3 regions of the Vibrio algarum genome follow, and region 3 is predicted to be linked to each of the others. Evidence: riboswitches for the same ligand, from Rfam matches in the RefSeq annotation. Region 3 holds a riboswitch; each other region holds the start of a gene.

Region 1 (4,920 bases), on a different contig from region 3:
CCACTACTTATTGGTCTACTCGTTGCAGTTATTGGCGCAGCAACGGGTCCTCTTACGGGTTTCGCGATGAACCCAGCAAGGGATTTCGGTCCGAAGTTATTTGCATTTGTTGCGGGATGGGGAGAAATAAGCTTTACCGGAGGTAAAGAGATCCCTTACTTTATTATTCCTATTGTTGCACCGGTTGTAGGGGCAATAATTGGTGGTGCGGGGTATCGATACTTCATCACCAGAAGTCTGGAAGCAGAAAAAGCAGCCCAGATATTAGAAACAAAAAGCGCAGCCAAGAGTTTGAAAACAGAGAACGTATAACAGTATGTAACATTGCTTTTGTTATACAATTATTAAGAAATGGTTGCGCTGTTTTACATTACAGATAACGCATCCATTTTTGTCATTGGAAGACAAAGCGGACTTTTTAAAGGGTTGTATTACAGAGGAGGTAGGGAATGAACACGAAACCGGACAATTTTTTAGAGTCGCAAGGCATTAATAAAATTCTAGAAGATTTTGCTAATTCAACTGGATTAGCAGTCGTTCTAGTTGATATTGAAGGTCGGGAGGTTTCAGAAAGTATTAATTTTACGGATTTTTGTTTGCGAATTAGACAGCATCCAGATTTGTACGCTCGCTGTAAAAACAGTGATCGATGCGGTGGCTTAGAAGCATCAAAAGAGCATAAACCGTGTGTTTATCGTTGCCATGCAGGGCTAATCGATTTTTCAATACCGTTAGAAATTAATGGCCACCTCGTCGGTTTTGTACTTTGCGGTCAGGCCCGAGTAAAAAATGCCGTTGGGTTAGATGATATTCAACCAGTAGATAAAAAGTGGATGCAAAACGCAGAACTGGTTGAAGATTATGAAAAAATCAAAGAAGTCGATTATGGAAAATTGTTTGCAGCTGCGGATTTGCTTAAAACATTGGTAGATGATTCAATTAAAAAACATATGGATTTTGTGGTTATCAATGATAAATACGATATTAAAAGTCTTTTTCATAGTAGAGAAAGTGCCCATTCATATGATGGAAAAATCAAAAAGGCAGTAAAATATATAGAGTCGCATTATTTCGAAGATATTCGATTGGAAGATGTAGCCGATCATGTTTTTTTAAGCACACATTATTTTAGTAAGTTATTTAAAAAAGAAATTGGGGTTGGATTTAATACCTATGTAAATCAACAGAGGCTCCAGGGCGCGAAAAAAATGTTGCAATACAGTGACTGGTCTATTTCTAGAATTGCCCATAATCTAGGGTATTCATGTTCTAGTTATTTTTGTAAAGTATTTAGAAATTCATATGGCATGACGCCACAAGATTTTAGGAGCTCTATTTCAGATGAGGATGGTTGATTTAAATTCTTTGATTATTTAGGTTTTATTGTCCAACAGATTGTAGATCTGTGTTCATGAATTAATTCCATCGTGTAATATCATTTTACTATGGTGAGAATGTACCATTTAATACTGATGGTATAAGTTTAAATAAATAAACATATTTTGGTATGAGGGAAAAAATATGACCATTTTTTCTCGGATGCTCAAGGAATGGCAGGTTTTACTTTTATCTCTATCCATTTTTACACGCCTACCTATTCCCCGTTCTATTCCGAAAAGTAAGAATGAAGTAATCGAATCATATAAATATAGTGGTGTCGCTGGTTTACTAATTGGTGCGTTCGCAGCATTGATGTATCTTTTTATAGGGTATTACCTGTCTGATTACTATGCAATTTATCTCGCCTTGATTATTAGTTTTGTTGGTGCTCGACTCTATCAAGGGAGTGGGTTTATACCAAAAAGTAATTTAATAATTTCCAATAAAAAGATGAAGTTAAGAACACAGGCTAAAAGACAAGCTGTGATGTTCACAGTATTAATGGTGCTGTTTTTAATCAAGTATATGGTGTTGTTAAGGGTTAATAGCGTACCTCATGCAATGGTTATAGGTCATTTTTTAAGTTACTCAATGGTATTTAGTATTATCTATAAATACAGCTATTCTGATCAAAAGAAGGAATGGGTGAAAGGGGTAAGTATAAGCAGTGAGCGACAAGATGATATAATTGTATTGATGTTTATTGTATTGGCGGTTTCGTGTCTTATTTCAAATTCTAAGCTGTCTTTTTTGTTATTGCTAGTCTCTTTTTTTGTAAGTAGAGTCTTCTTTTTATTAATGGATAAACATGCTTTCATTAAAGTGACTTATGCTATTAATATCGTTCAATCTATTACGGAAATACTGTGTTATATCACTTTCTATGTGGTGGTTGGTAGTTAGTTTTTTGATGGTAAAAAATTGTCTACTTATGATAAAAAATTGTGCTTTTAATAATAATTTTAATTACAGCTCAGAATTAAGATACGCAAAATAATACTATTTCCTCATGCAAGAATTATTAATATTTATACTGAAATTACAAAGGGAATAATATGTCATTCGCATTGAATTTACCAAAGTTAAGTTTTGCCGGGGTAGGCGCTATTGAAGATGCGGTTGCTGTTTTAAATCAACAACCGATTAAGAAAGTACTGATAGTCACTGATAAAAATTTAATTAAGCTAGGTTTATTAGATAAGTTAACTCAAGAGCTAACGTCTTATTCTATTGAATACGTTATATATGATGAAGTTACACCAAACCCTACTGTTACCTTGGTACGTAATGGACTAAAAAAATTCCAAGCAGAAGAGTGTGACTGTTTCATTGCAGTAGGTGGCGGTAGCCCAGTAGATTGTGCAAAAGCCATACGAGTTGTAGCTTCCAATGAGGGTGATATTTGTGAATTTAATGGTGTAGGTAAAGTAACTAACCCCGGTGCTTTTTTTATCGCTATCAATACGACTGCAGGTACCGCAGCAGAAATGACGTCAAACTCTGTCATTACTGATGAAGAAAACAAAGTGAAAATGGTCATAATTGATGGAAAACAAATTCCTGATATTGCCGTCAATGATCCAACCTTGATGACGGGACTACCTGCGAATGTTACCGCAGCAACAGGCATGGATGCTCTAACTCATGCTATTGAAGCCTACGTAACACCAGGTGCGCATACCTTGACTAAACCTACGGCTCTTGAGGCTATTAGATTGATTTCCAAATGGCTGCCAGTTGCTGTTGATAACGGTAGTGATATAGAAGCACGTGATAACTTAGCTTGTGCGCAATTTCTAGCAGGAATGGCATTCAATAGCGCAGGCTTAGGGTTGGTGCATTCTATGGCCCATCAACCTGGTGCGACACATAACTTACCTCATGGTGTTTGTAATGCAATTCTATTACCCGTTGTGAGTAAATTTAACGCGGAAACAGGCCCTGAGCCTTTCCGTGCAGTTGCTGAAGCAATGAGCGGTAATACCTTTGACTTAAATGATAAACAAGCTGCAGATCTAGCGATCGAGCTGATTTGTAATTTATCGGTTCGCGTTGGTATTCCTAGCGGATTTTCTGAACTGGGTGTGACCGAAAGAGATTTTGATGGTTGGATTGATAAAGCGATGCAAGATCCTTGTCTTCCAGGGAACCCAAGGCAACCAAGCCCAGAAGAAGTTATGGCTTTATATAAGCAAGCACTTTAACTGTTGTGAGCCTATAAGGGTAGGCGCAAACAGATGTTATAAAAAATATCATTTTTAAATAAAAAATTTATATATTCCAATAGGTAAGAGTTAACTAATTCACTCTTTAAAAGGGAACCAAGTCAAAGCTTGGGCTGTACCCGCAACTGTAATTGGCGAGCTAATAGCAATTAACCACTGGAGCAATCTGGGAAGGAGCTATTCAGCATAGACCCATAAGCCAGGATACCTGCCTATCGGAATACAACTGCATGCGAGCGGGTGTCTCGGCATATTTAGTTATTACTAAAATAACTGGTACTCACCTCTCTATTGCCAATATTTTGCAATCTCGATTATATAATCGAAAAAATAGATGGAAATAGAATATGAAGTTTTCAAAATGTTTAACAGAAATAGTCGCTAAATATACGACTTTGTTATTCCTCACGGTATTAATTTGTTTCTCTTCTACGGTATCTAGTGCTGATAGTAAACAGCAAAAGTCCGCTATTGTTTTAGCCGCATTTGGCACTACCTACGACACGGCTGTTGTTTCATTATTAGCCATAAAACAGACCGTCGAAGAAGCCTACCCCAATACGCCTGTTAGGTTTGCCTTTACTTCTAATATTATCCGTAAAAAATGGCACTCCCGAAAAAATGATATGGAATACCGAAAACAGCACTCCGAAATTCCTGAAGATTTTTATGATGTAAAAAACGTACTTGGCACGTTAGCGGATCTGCAGAACGAAGGGTACAAAGATATCGTTGTGCAAACGACTCTATTGTCACACGGTGAAGAATATATAGATCTTCAAAATTATGTAAGCGCACTTGCTTCGATAGAAACTTTAAAAGAGAAGTGGCGTCCATTCAGCAATATTGCATTGGGCCGGCCTCTTATGGGCACATGGGGAAACAAGTATGAATATCGGTTTGATTTAGAGAGGCTTGCCGAGTCATTACAAGAAGATATCAAGCTTGCAAAGAAAAACGGTACCGCGCTTGTCTATATGGGACATGGTAATGACCATCTTTCTACCGGTCTTTACTATGAATTGGACCAGTTACTTAACAACATGTATCCAGAAGTAAAAAGTTATGTTGGCCTAGTTGAAGGGCATCCTAACTTTGACTTTATTCTGAATAAAATGAAGCAAGATGGTGTCGATAGCGTAACGTTAAAACCTTTAATGGTCGTTGCAGGTGACCATGCAACCAATGATATGGCGGGAGATGAAAATGATTCTTGGAAAGTCATGCTTTCTAACGCCAACATCAAAGTTATTGCAGTCCTAGAAGGCTTAGGTAGCAAAAAAGCAATTCAAATTATCTACCTTAATCATTTGAA
Region 2 (4,920 bases), on a different contig from region 3:
ATTTCTACTCTTGTAGAGCGTGGTGATAAATGGCTTTCCGAGCAGTTTTCAGATGCTGAACCACGCTTTAGAGGACTTAAGTTAGCGACATCGGACAAATATTCTGTAGAAGCACGGTTCTCCGGTCCAGATGTGAATGTTCTACACGACTTGGCGGACCAAGCAAAAGCGATCATGGCGACAGATCCCGGTTCTAAATATGTGAGAGATGATTGGCGTCAACAAAGTAAAGTCATTAAGCCTCTTGTTAACCAAGAAAAGGCGCGTCGAGCAGGTATCAACCGAGCGGATATTGCGTTTGCAATGAAGAGAGCATCCAATGGCATGCCGCTAGGGCAGATGAACCTAAATGACGAGTTGATACCTATTCAATTAAGATCTTCAGATCAATCTATGTCTTCTCTTGAAACACTACCGGTTAAGTCTCTACTTGGTTTGCATACGGTTCCACTTGGGCAGGTTGTTGATGGATTTGAGTTAAGTACCGAAGAGACTATGATCTGGCGTCGCGATCGAGTAAAAACCATAACGGCTCAAGCCGGCGTCGATCGTTCAACAACACCTGCAAACGTGCGCAATGCAGTGCTTGAACAGATTGAAGCGATAGAATTGCCACCGGGTTATAGCATGGAGTGGGGTGGTGAATACTATGACGAATATAAAGCCGTCTCTGACATCATGAACCAATTACCAAAAGCGTTGTTAATCATGGTCGTTATTCTGGTTTATATGTTTAATGGCTTTAAGCAGCCGGTCATTATTCTTGCGACCATACCATTGGCAGCAACAGGTGCGACGTTTGCCTTACTGGGCTTTAGTAAGCCATTTGGCTTTATGGCACTGATTGGCGCGATCACTTTGATGGGGATGATTATTAAAAACGGCATCGTGTTAATTGATCAAATCGAACTTGAAAGAGCCAACGGAAAATCGTTATCAGAGGCAATTAAAGAAGCAACAATAAACCGTACATTAGCAATATCCATGGGGGCTTTGACGACAGCCTTTGGCATGATCCCACTACTGAGTGATCTTCTTTTCGATCAGATGGCAGCAACCATTATTGGTGGTTTGGCTGCTGCGACGGTGTTATCTCTGTTTGTAATGCCTGCATTTTATAAATTGGCTTATAAAGAAAAGGCGGCTGACCCCGATAGTCAGGCTCGTGAATCATCTGTTCCAGAAACACAGCAAGTGTAGGAGAAATACAATGAAATCTTTTCAATCTTGTCGCAATAAAACGCTAAGGTTAGCTCCTATTGCACTCGCTGTTCTGTTGTCTGGCTGTGCGGTCGGTCCTGAATATAACGAGCCAACCATTTCGATGGCAGAGAGTTACCTATATTCGGATACCCATTTGTATGCAGAAAACAGCTCGGTAAAAAAAGAGCATGTCAGTCTTCAGAGTCGTTATTGGTGGAATCAGTTCAATGATTTAACCTTGAATACACTTGTTGCCGACGTACAAAAGCAAAACGTGCCAATAAAAATGGCGGCCCAACGTATTAAAATGGCGAATAGTTACAAATCGATTGTTGAATCTTTTAAGGTACCAACCATCAATGTTGGTGCTGGTTATTACAATTATCAGTTAAGCAAGAATGACTCATTGATGGGGCCAGCACTCTCGCCATTAAGTGAAACTACCAGCGCCTTACCAGCACAATTGGGTAGCACGACGTTGTTGGACAATCAGCACGATGGTGGTTTTTTGGGCGCAAGCATTACCTGGGAACTCGACATTTTGGGACGTATCGATCATCAATCGAATGCTACCGAAATCAGGGTAGAACAAGCAAGTTTATACGCTGATGGACTAACAACACTGATCACCGCCGACTTAGTGCATAACTATTTACAGTACCAAGGAGCACAAGAGCGCATCCGCCTTGCTGAATTGAATATTGAAGATCAGAAGAAAAGCCTAAACCTTATCGAAAAAGTAGTAAGTAATGGCTACGGTTCAGATCTTGATTTGGTTCAAGCGAAAGCGTCGTTAGCCGCGATGGAATCGATCATTCCACAATTAGAGATCGCTCAACAAGTCCATAAAAGACGCATTGCCACTTTATTGGGTGAGCCTTTATCTCGTGTTGATATTAGATTAGCAGGGAGTGATGAATTACCCGAATTGGATGGGTTAATTCCTATTGGGTTACCTTCAGACCTACTTCAACGACGCCCTGATATCAGAATGGCAGAACGTGAAATGGCCGCGATCAATGAGGAAGTAGCTGCCAGTATCGCCAATCGTTATCCCAAATTTTTCTTAACGGGAGCGCCTGGTGTTTCAGCCAGTAGTTTTGACGACTTATTCAGCGGCGATTCTGTAGGTTGGGTGGGTGCTGCAGGCGTGAGTTGGAATGTGTTTGATGGTGGACGAGGTGCTGCCATGGTTGAACTAAACGAAGCACGATTCGAAGCTGCGGTCTTAGGGTATGAGCATGCGGTTGATTCAGCTATCACAGAGGTTGACTCGATGTTATTTGCTTATGGACGAAGCCAAGAAAACGAAAACAGAATTGATCAAGCACTAGAGGCATCTGAGAAAGCGGTCAGTAAAGCAGTTTCTCTCTATAATGCGGGTCTAATCGACCACCTGTCAGTACTTGATGCTCAGAGACAGAAGCGTCTCATTGAAGACAGGCAAATTGCCGCTCGGTTACAAGTAGCACAAGTTACCGTTGGTGTGTATAAAGCATTGGGAGGGGATTGGGAGATAGATGCCGACACAGTGTTACAGTAATTGATTGTTATCAATCACAAACGTAACGCTGATATCGTGTTCTCGAATATCTAAATAAATACCTCAACAGCGCCTCTCAATTTGGGAGGCGTTTTTTATTATCGGGATAGTTAGTGATTAACCTCATAGAGCGGCCTATTTACCTGATGTCGATGCCAAAAAATAATCCCGAGCATGAAAGGAATTTGTATCACAAAGAACACTGCGGCAAAAACGACGTATTCTCCATTATTAAATATGTTAATCGCAATCGTGGCGACCAAAGCAAGGTTTCGCACCGGACATTAGGTAGACAGCAACATTGATTGGACCCATTTATAAAAATCAAGTTATTCAATCGTCAATATTCATAATAAAGCGCTACTAGAACTTATCAAATTGTGGACATAGAATATATAACCCACCTAAAGAAGATACATTTCTGCCATGCAGCGGACCATTTAAAAAAGTAGTAAATAAACCAAATTAATAATCTGCTACGTGAGTTAGTTTATTAATAATTGTTTCGAATTTTAAGGCGTTAATATAGGCCAATATTGATTTTAAACAAATAATCGGGGTCTAACTTATGTATGATGATCGTTCCGATAGGTGAGAGTTTATTTTATATACTCTTTAAAAGGGAACCAAGTAGAAGCTTGGGCTGTACCCGCAACTGTAATTGGTGAGTTGATAGCGATAGACCACTGGAGAGATCTGGGAAGGTGCTACTCAATGGAGAACCATAAGCCAGGATACCTGCCTATAGGAACAAGAAAGCAAGCGAGCGGGTGTCTCGACGTTTATTCGTTATTCTCAAAATAACCAATTCTCACGATCCCCCCTCTGCTGCTAATTTAATGTTCAGGTCTTTTTATATATTTGCATTTTTTCAATATATATAAATTATACGACCGATATATATATGCCGGGGAGTGGATATATTATGGTTTTAAGGTTTAAATTTAAGTCAGTGCCAAAAGTGGTACTGCAACTGGTTATTTTAGTGTTAACTAGTTTCTCTTTATCGGCTAATGAAGGACAAGATAAAACCGAAAAATCAGCGATTGTTTTAGCTGCGTTTGGTACAACCTATAATAGCGCCATAGGTGCGTTGATCGATATTAAAACTGAAATGGAAAATGCGTATCCTGATACGCCGGTACGTTTCGCTTTCACCTCAAACTTCATTCGTAAAAAATGGCATTCCAGACAAAATGATCAGGAATACCGACTCGCCCATCCGGAAGTTCCTGAAAATTTCTATCAAGTAAAAAACGTACTTGGCACCATGGCCGATTTTCAAAACGAGGGATACAAGAATATTGTTGTACAGACCACGCTATTAACCCATGGTGAAGAATTTATCGACCTGAGGGCTTATGTCGAGGCGCTGGCTTCTATCAATACGGTTAAAGAGAAATGGAAACCCTTTAATAAGATTGCTCTTGGACGTCCATTAATGGGGACTTGGGGCACGACATTTGAGTACCGTACAGACTTACAAATCCTAGCGGATGCGTTAAAAGCCGATATTGAATTGGCGAAAAAGAACAAAACGGCGTTGGTTTATATGGGGCACGGAAACGACCATTTATCTACCGGACTTTATTATGAGCTTGGCGAACTTCTAAACGAAACCTATCCAGAAGTGAAGAGTTACGTTGGGCTGGTCGAAGGCCACCCAAGTTTCGATACCATTCTAAAAAAGATGAAAGCGGATGGTGTTACGCAAGTCACTGTCAAACCTCTAATGGTGGTTGCAGGCGACCATGCTACCAATGACATGGCAAGTGATGAGGAAGATTCATGGAAAGTGATGCTGACAAACGCGGGAATTAAGGCAACCCCTATTCTTGAAGGGCTGGGAAGCAGCGACGCAATTCAAAAAATATTTCTACGTCACTTGGCTGATGCGGCAGAAGAAGCGGGTATCGAACTCAACTAGTTAGTTTCTATAGGGCGCGAGTTTTCGTGCCCTCAGAAAAAATAAACAATAGGCTTTTAAGTGGAATCAATAAATAGTCAATCGTCAGAAAGTAACGTGCTTATCGATATCAAAGGGCTTTCACGATCGTTTGGAAAAACTAAAGCGGTCGATGACGTTAGTTTTACTATCAATCGAGGGGATATTTGTGCGTTTCTTGGTCCTAATGGCGCAGGAAAAACCACCATCATAAAAATAATGACAGGGC
Region 3 (4,920 bases):
CTGGTCCATTCCAGATCTTGGAGGGTCTACAAAAATGGTATTGCAGTTAAAGTTTTTAAGGTCGATATTAGCTTGTTTTAAACGACGAAATTCTCGCTTTCCTTCCATTGCCTCAGTGAAATCTTCCGCAGACATACGGATAATCTGAACATTATCTATTTTATTCGCTGCAATATTATATTGTGCAGAAATTACCGAAGGCATAGCAAGTTCGGTCGCGAGTACGCGTTCAAAGTTTTGTGCGAGGGCTAACGAAAAATTACCATTTCCGCAATAAAGCTCCAATAAATCGCCATCACTCTCTTTGGTACAATCAACTGCCCACTCCAACATCTTTTGTGCAACTATACCATTTGGTTGAGTAAAGCTATTTTCTACTTGTTGATAAATATAGGTATTATCGTACACGCGGAGCCTTTCTATTACATAATCACGATCGAGCACTATTTTCATTTTTCTAGCGCGTCCGATTATGTTGAGATTGAAGCCTTTCTCATTAAGCAATGTTTTTAATGCTTTGGCTTTTTCAGTCCAACTTTCATCCAACTGACGGTGGTATAGCAAAGAAACTAATAATTCACCGCTTAAAGTAGATAAAAAATCGACTTGAAATAGTTTTCTCCTAAGCGTGTCATTATCTTTTATCGTCTCTAATAGAAGAGGCATTAAGTCGTTAATGGTTTTGCTGGCTGCGGGGAATTGGTCAACTCGATATTTTTCTCGAGTTTCTTGATTAAACATTATGTAGTAGAGCTCGTCGCCTTCATGCCAAACTCGAAATTCAGCTCTCATACGATAATTCTGTTCAGGAGACTCAAAAACTTCTAACTTAGGTACATCATATTCAGCAAACATTTGGCTGAGACGATTCGTCTTCTCTTCAAGCTGTTCGTGGTAGCGATTAGAGTTTATTTCAGGGTTTGCCATAGATATGCCTTTCTCTTTACACAAGGAGCGCAGATTTTATTCAATCATGCGTCGTTGTCCAGTACTGATATGAAATAGTTTCATGTAGAACCGCAATTATTTCCACTAGACAAGAGATATATTGATAATTATTATCAGTTCCCGAGCTGGTCGTGATTTATGCAATAAATCATCTAAATGGGAATCTGGTGCAAATCCAGAACTGACGCGCAGCGGTAAAAGAGAACGAACATCTAAGGTGAAAACCACACACTGCTACATCCTATGATAAGCGGGAAGTGAGATGCTAGGCGACCAATTAATCTATTCTAAGGTCATGCTCCTAAGTCCGAATACCTGCCAGCAAGCTATTGAATCTTCAATTGCTAGGATTTACGCGAATAGGACTCATAATGAACAAATCAATTATAGCAGCCGCAGTGGCATCGCTAGTTTCAGCTCCATCTCTAACTTTTGCTCAATCTTCTTCTGATATTGAAACCGTTGTTGTTACGGCTAACCGTTTTGAACAGCCAATCCAAAATACTATAGCGCCTGTGGAGGTTGTTACTAAAGAAGAAATCGACGCGATGCAAGCCAAGTCTATGGCTGAGGTATTACGAAGGTTGCCGGGTATACAGATTTCGAGTAATGGAGGTTACGGCCAATCGCAAAGTATTTATGTACGCGGATCAGAATCTAACCATGTATTGGTATTAGTTAATGGCGTTCGTATGGGCAGTGCGACTCTGGGTTCATCAGACCTTAGCGCGATTCCACTGACTGGAATTGAACGTATCGAGTATATTAGAGGTTCTCGGGCAGCAGTATATGGTTCAGATGCGGTTGGTGGCGTTATAAATGTAATTACAGAATATCGTGAAGGTGAATCACTAAGTGAAGTCTCTGTGGGGGCCGGTTCGGACCAATACCAAGTGGCTAAAGTCTCTTTTGCTGGTGAGATTTCAAATAATTTATGGGGAAAGTTCGCAGGAAACATCGAACAGTCTGATGGGTTTTCTTCAAGTAGTGAATCTACTCAAAGCGATGACGACGGCTTTAAAAGTAAAGATATAATTGCTGAAATTGGTGGATATGTAAGCACAGAATGGCGATTAAGAGCGAATGTATTTTATCACGATGGAAATGTTGAGTTTGACTACCCTGAAACATCGGAAAAAGATGCTGTTGTTTCTAATTATTCAGCTAGTGCAGAATACTTAGGAGATAGTTTGTATTCTAATCTAACTGCTGCGTTTAATAGCGATAAATCGGAAACGTACAACACTGGTAGTGACGGTGTTTTTCAAACAGATAGAACGGTACTGAACTGGCAGAATGTCTACCAACATAGTGAAGTATACTCGTTTGGGGGGGATAGATTGGTACGAAAATGACATATCTAAGTCGACAGCAACTTATGAGAAAACAAAACAAGATAATCTTGCGTATTATGCAATGGCTTTCTATAACCGAGAGTCTGTTTCCGCTGAGGCAAATGTAAGGTCTGATGATAATGAAGAGTATGGTGTAAATAATACCTGGCAGCTAGGCCTAGGATGGAAGGCAACTAAAGATATCAAGTTAACGGGTAGTGCTGGTACAGCATTCAAAGCCCCTTCTTTTAATGACTTATATTTTCCTTTGCAGTGTTATCCTCCATTTGGTTGTTTTGGTGGTAATGAGGATCTTTTGCCAGAAGAATCAACAAGCGTTGAGTTTGGGATAGAAGGAGCTTTTGATATCGCTGATGTGCGCCTTGCTCTGTTTAAGCAAGAAATTGACAATATGATAGTGTGGGGTAATACACCTGAGAATGTAAATGAAGCGGAAATTAACGGTATTGAATTGACATCAGATTTTACAACTGGATCCTTTGATCACACTTTGATTTTGGAATACTTGGACCCTAAAAATAAGATTACAGGAAAACAGCTACGCCGTAGAGCAAAACACGTTGTTAAGTGGAATATCAGTTATTTTGCGGAAAATTGGCAAGGAGATTTAAGTTACCTTTACCAAGGAAAACGTTATGAAGATAGCGATAACCTTGAAGAATTAGCTGCTTATTCATTAGTAGACTTAGCTGCAAGCTATTTTGTTACGGATTCTCTAACGCTAAAAGCCCGCGTGGCAAATATTTTCGATGAAGATTATGTATTGTCAGAAAGTCTTAATAGTACAGATGGGGAATATTACCCATTTAATACTCAAGGTCGTAGTTACTATGTTACAGCAAATTACCAGTTCTAAGGGTGAGTGATTAAGCCAATTAAAATGAAAGACAAAACCGCTGTATGGCGGTTTTGTCTTTCATACTTGTAACCATCATCGGCACGAGTATTATTAACGGAATGCTTAACGAACAGTAATTGTATGAATCACAATATACCTCCAACTATACTCATCTTCGACTCGGGCGTTGGTGGGTTATCTGTCTTTTACGAAATTCAAAAAGTATTGCCTCATGCAAATTACATTTATGTATTTGATGATATGGGTTACCCCTATGGCGAACTTGCTCCAGACATACTCATCGAAAGAGTGAATGAGATGCTGCGCTATGTTGTTGATCTGCATCGCGTCGATATCGTTGTTATTGGGTGTAATACTGCAAGTACTATAGTGTTACCGTCTTTACGTGAATTTTTATCCGTACCGGTCGTTGGTGTTGTACCTGCTATAAAGCCCGCTTCTCTCATTTCAAACACTGCAGTAGGTCTTATTGCTACGCCTGCAACGGTAAAGAGAGAGTACACACATAATCTGATTAGGGATTATTTGCTTGATGTTCCTATTAAGTTATTGGGTACAACAGAACTTGTCGATATGGCGGAAAATAAATTAAAAGGAAAGCCTGTCTGTTTAGTGTCATTGCAGCGTGTATTACAGCCGTTGATCGGAAAAATTGATGTAGCGGTTCTTGGCTGCACACACTTCCCATTGCTAAGAAATGAAATAAAGCATGTATTCGGTAATGAAATACGAATTATTGATTCAGGGGAGGCGATAGCAAGAAGAGTACAATCGCTAATTAACAATAGTTATATAGCGCGGGCGAAAAATAATAACCGGAAGTGCATTGCTTACAATAGTGCTCCTACGATTGAAGGAGCACTAAATATAACGTTTAAAAAAATGGGTTTTGAAGCTATTGAGAGGATTCCGACTCAGGATGTTTAGGATCATTAGCAATTCGTACCTTCAAAGTACGCTGCATATAATCGTGATCGTTTAACGCTGAAATAACATTATCAACATCATTACTCCCAACAACAACAAAGCCAAAGCCACGTCGTTTACCTGTGCGCTTGTCCTTCATGAGACGAACAGCAAATACCTCACCATGTTCAGAAAATACTTGTCGTACATTGGTTTCATTTGCTTTATATGGAAGATTGCCAACATACAGTGTTGTTGTAGATGGTTTATCTTTCGGTGCTGCAGTAGCAGAAGAAGAGGTAGAACAAGAAAAGTTAAGTACAAATGCTGATGCGACTACACCAATTACAAAAGATATAGCGGGATCAACTGTTAATTGAGAAAATATAGCTGCGCCAAGTACAGCGAGAGCGATTATTAAAAAGAAAAATTTTTTAGAATTCATATCAGAATACAACGTCTAGTAGATAAAAAAATGAAATATATAGCTAATAAAATATAGCTACATGAATACTACGGGTAACTTTGATTAATTTCCAACCTATTGATGTGACTCTGCTCAAATGTTGAAATTTTATTCAATAAATATCGTATTGAGTGTTTTTTCAGCATACAGAAAAATAATTTAAAAAAGAACTTGCCAGAAATAAAAACCTCCCTATAATGCGCCCTCACCAACACCGAGTGCGGCAACAAAAGCACAGTGAAAAATGGTGATGAGAAAAGGATCCAAAAAGATCTTGACTCATGAAAACGGAAGCGTACAATACGCATCCCTAACTGATTGGAACTGATAAAGATTCATTAGTTAGAAGGCTCTTTAACAATTTAAACCTATATCAATCTGTGTGG

What was found. Region 3 has a riboswitch for cobalamin ahead of PGX00_RS02835 (TonB-dependent receptor plug domain-containing protein). Riboswitches for the same ligand answer to the same signal wherever they lie in the genome.
Region 1: linked by a shared signal. The riboswitch ahead of PGX00_RS16975 (sirohydrochlorin cobaltochelatase) and the one ahead of PGX00_RS02835 (TonB-dependent receptor plug domain-containing protein) in region 3 are both predicted to bind cobalamin.
Region 2: linked by a shared signal. The riboswitch ahead of PGX00_RS16450 (sirohydrochlorin cobaltochelatase) and the one ahead of PGX00_RS02835 (TonB-dependent receptor plug domain-containing protein) in region 3 are both predicted to bind cobalamin.

The regions. Positions count from the first base shown of each region.
Region 1 is NZ_JAQLOI010000003.1:350,821-355,740, reverse strand. It holds gene PGX00_RS16995 (MIP/aquaporin family protein) at 1-312, shown strand, start outside; gene PGX00_RS16990 (PocR ligand-binding domain-containing protein) at 450-1,355, shown strand; gene PGX00_RS16985 (adenosylcobinamide-GDP ribazoletransferase) at 1,522-2,283, shown strand; gene fucO (lactaldehyde reductase) at 2,436-3,584, shown strand; cobalamin riboswitch at 3,649-3,835, shown strand; gene PGX00_RS16975 (sirohydrochlorin cobaltochelatase) at 3,953-4,920, shown strand, end outside.
Region 2 is NZ_JAQLOI010000003.1:241,406-246,325, reverse strand. It holds gene PGX00_RS16460 (efflux RND transporter permease subunit) at 1-1,200, shown strand, start outside; gene PGX00_RS16455 (efflux transporter outer membrane subunit) at 1,211-2,746, shown strand; cobalamin riboswitch at 3,319-3,506, shown strand; gene PGX00_RS16450 (sirohydrochlorin cobaltochelatase) at 3,672-4,673, shown strand; gene PGX00_RS16445 (ABC transporter ATP-binding protein) at 4,734-4,920, shown strand, end outside.
Region 3 is NZ_JAQLOI010000001.1:553,870-558,789, forward strand. It holds gene trmA (tRNA (uridine(54)-C5)-methyltransferase TrmA) at 1-927, opposite strand, end outside; cobalamin riboswitch at 1,058-1,285, shown strand; gene PGX00_RS02835 (TonB-dependent receptor plug domain-containing protein) at 1,320-2,303, shown strand; gene PGX00_RS02840 (TonB-dependent receptor domain-containing protein) at 2,245-3,159, shown strand; gene murI (glutamate racemase) at 3,283-4,089, shown strand; gene PGX00_RS02850 (RNA recognition motif domain-containing protein) at 4,058-4,513, opposite strand.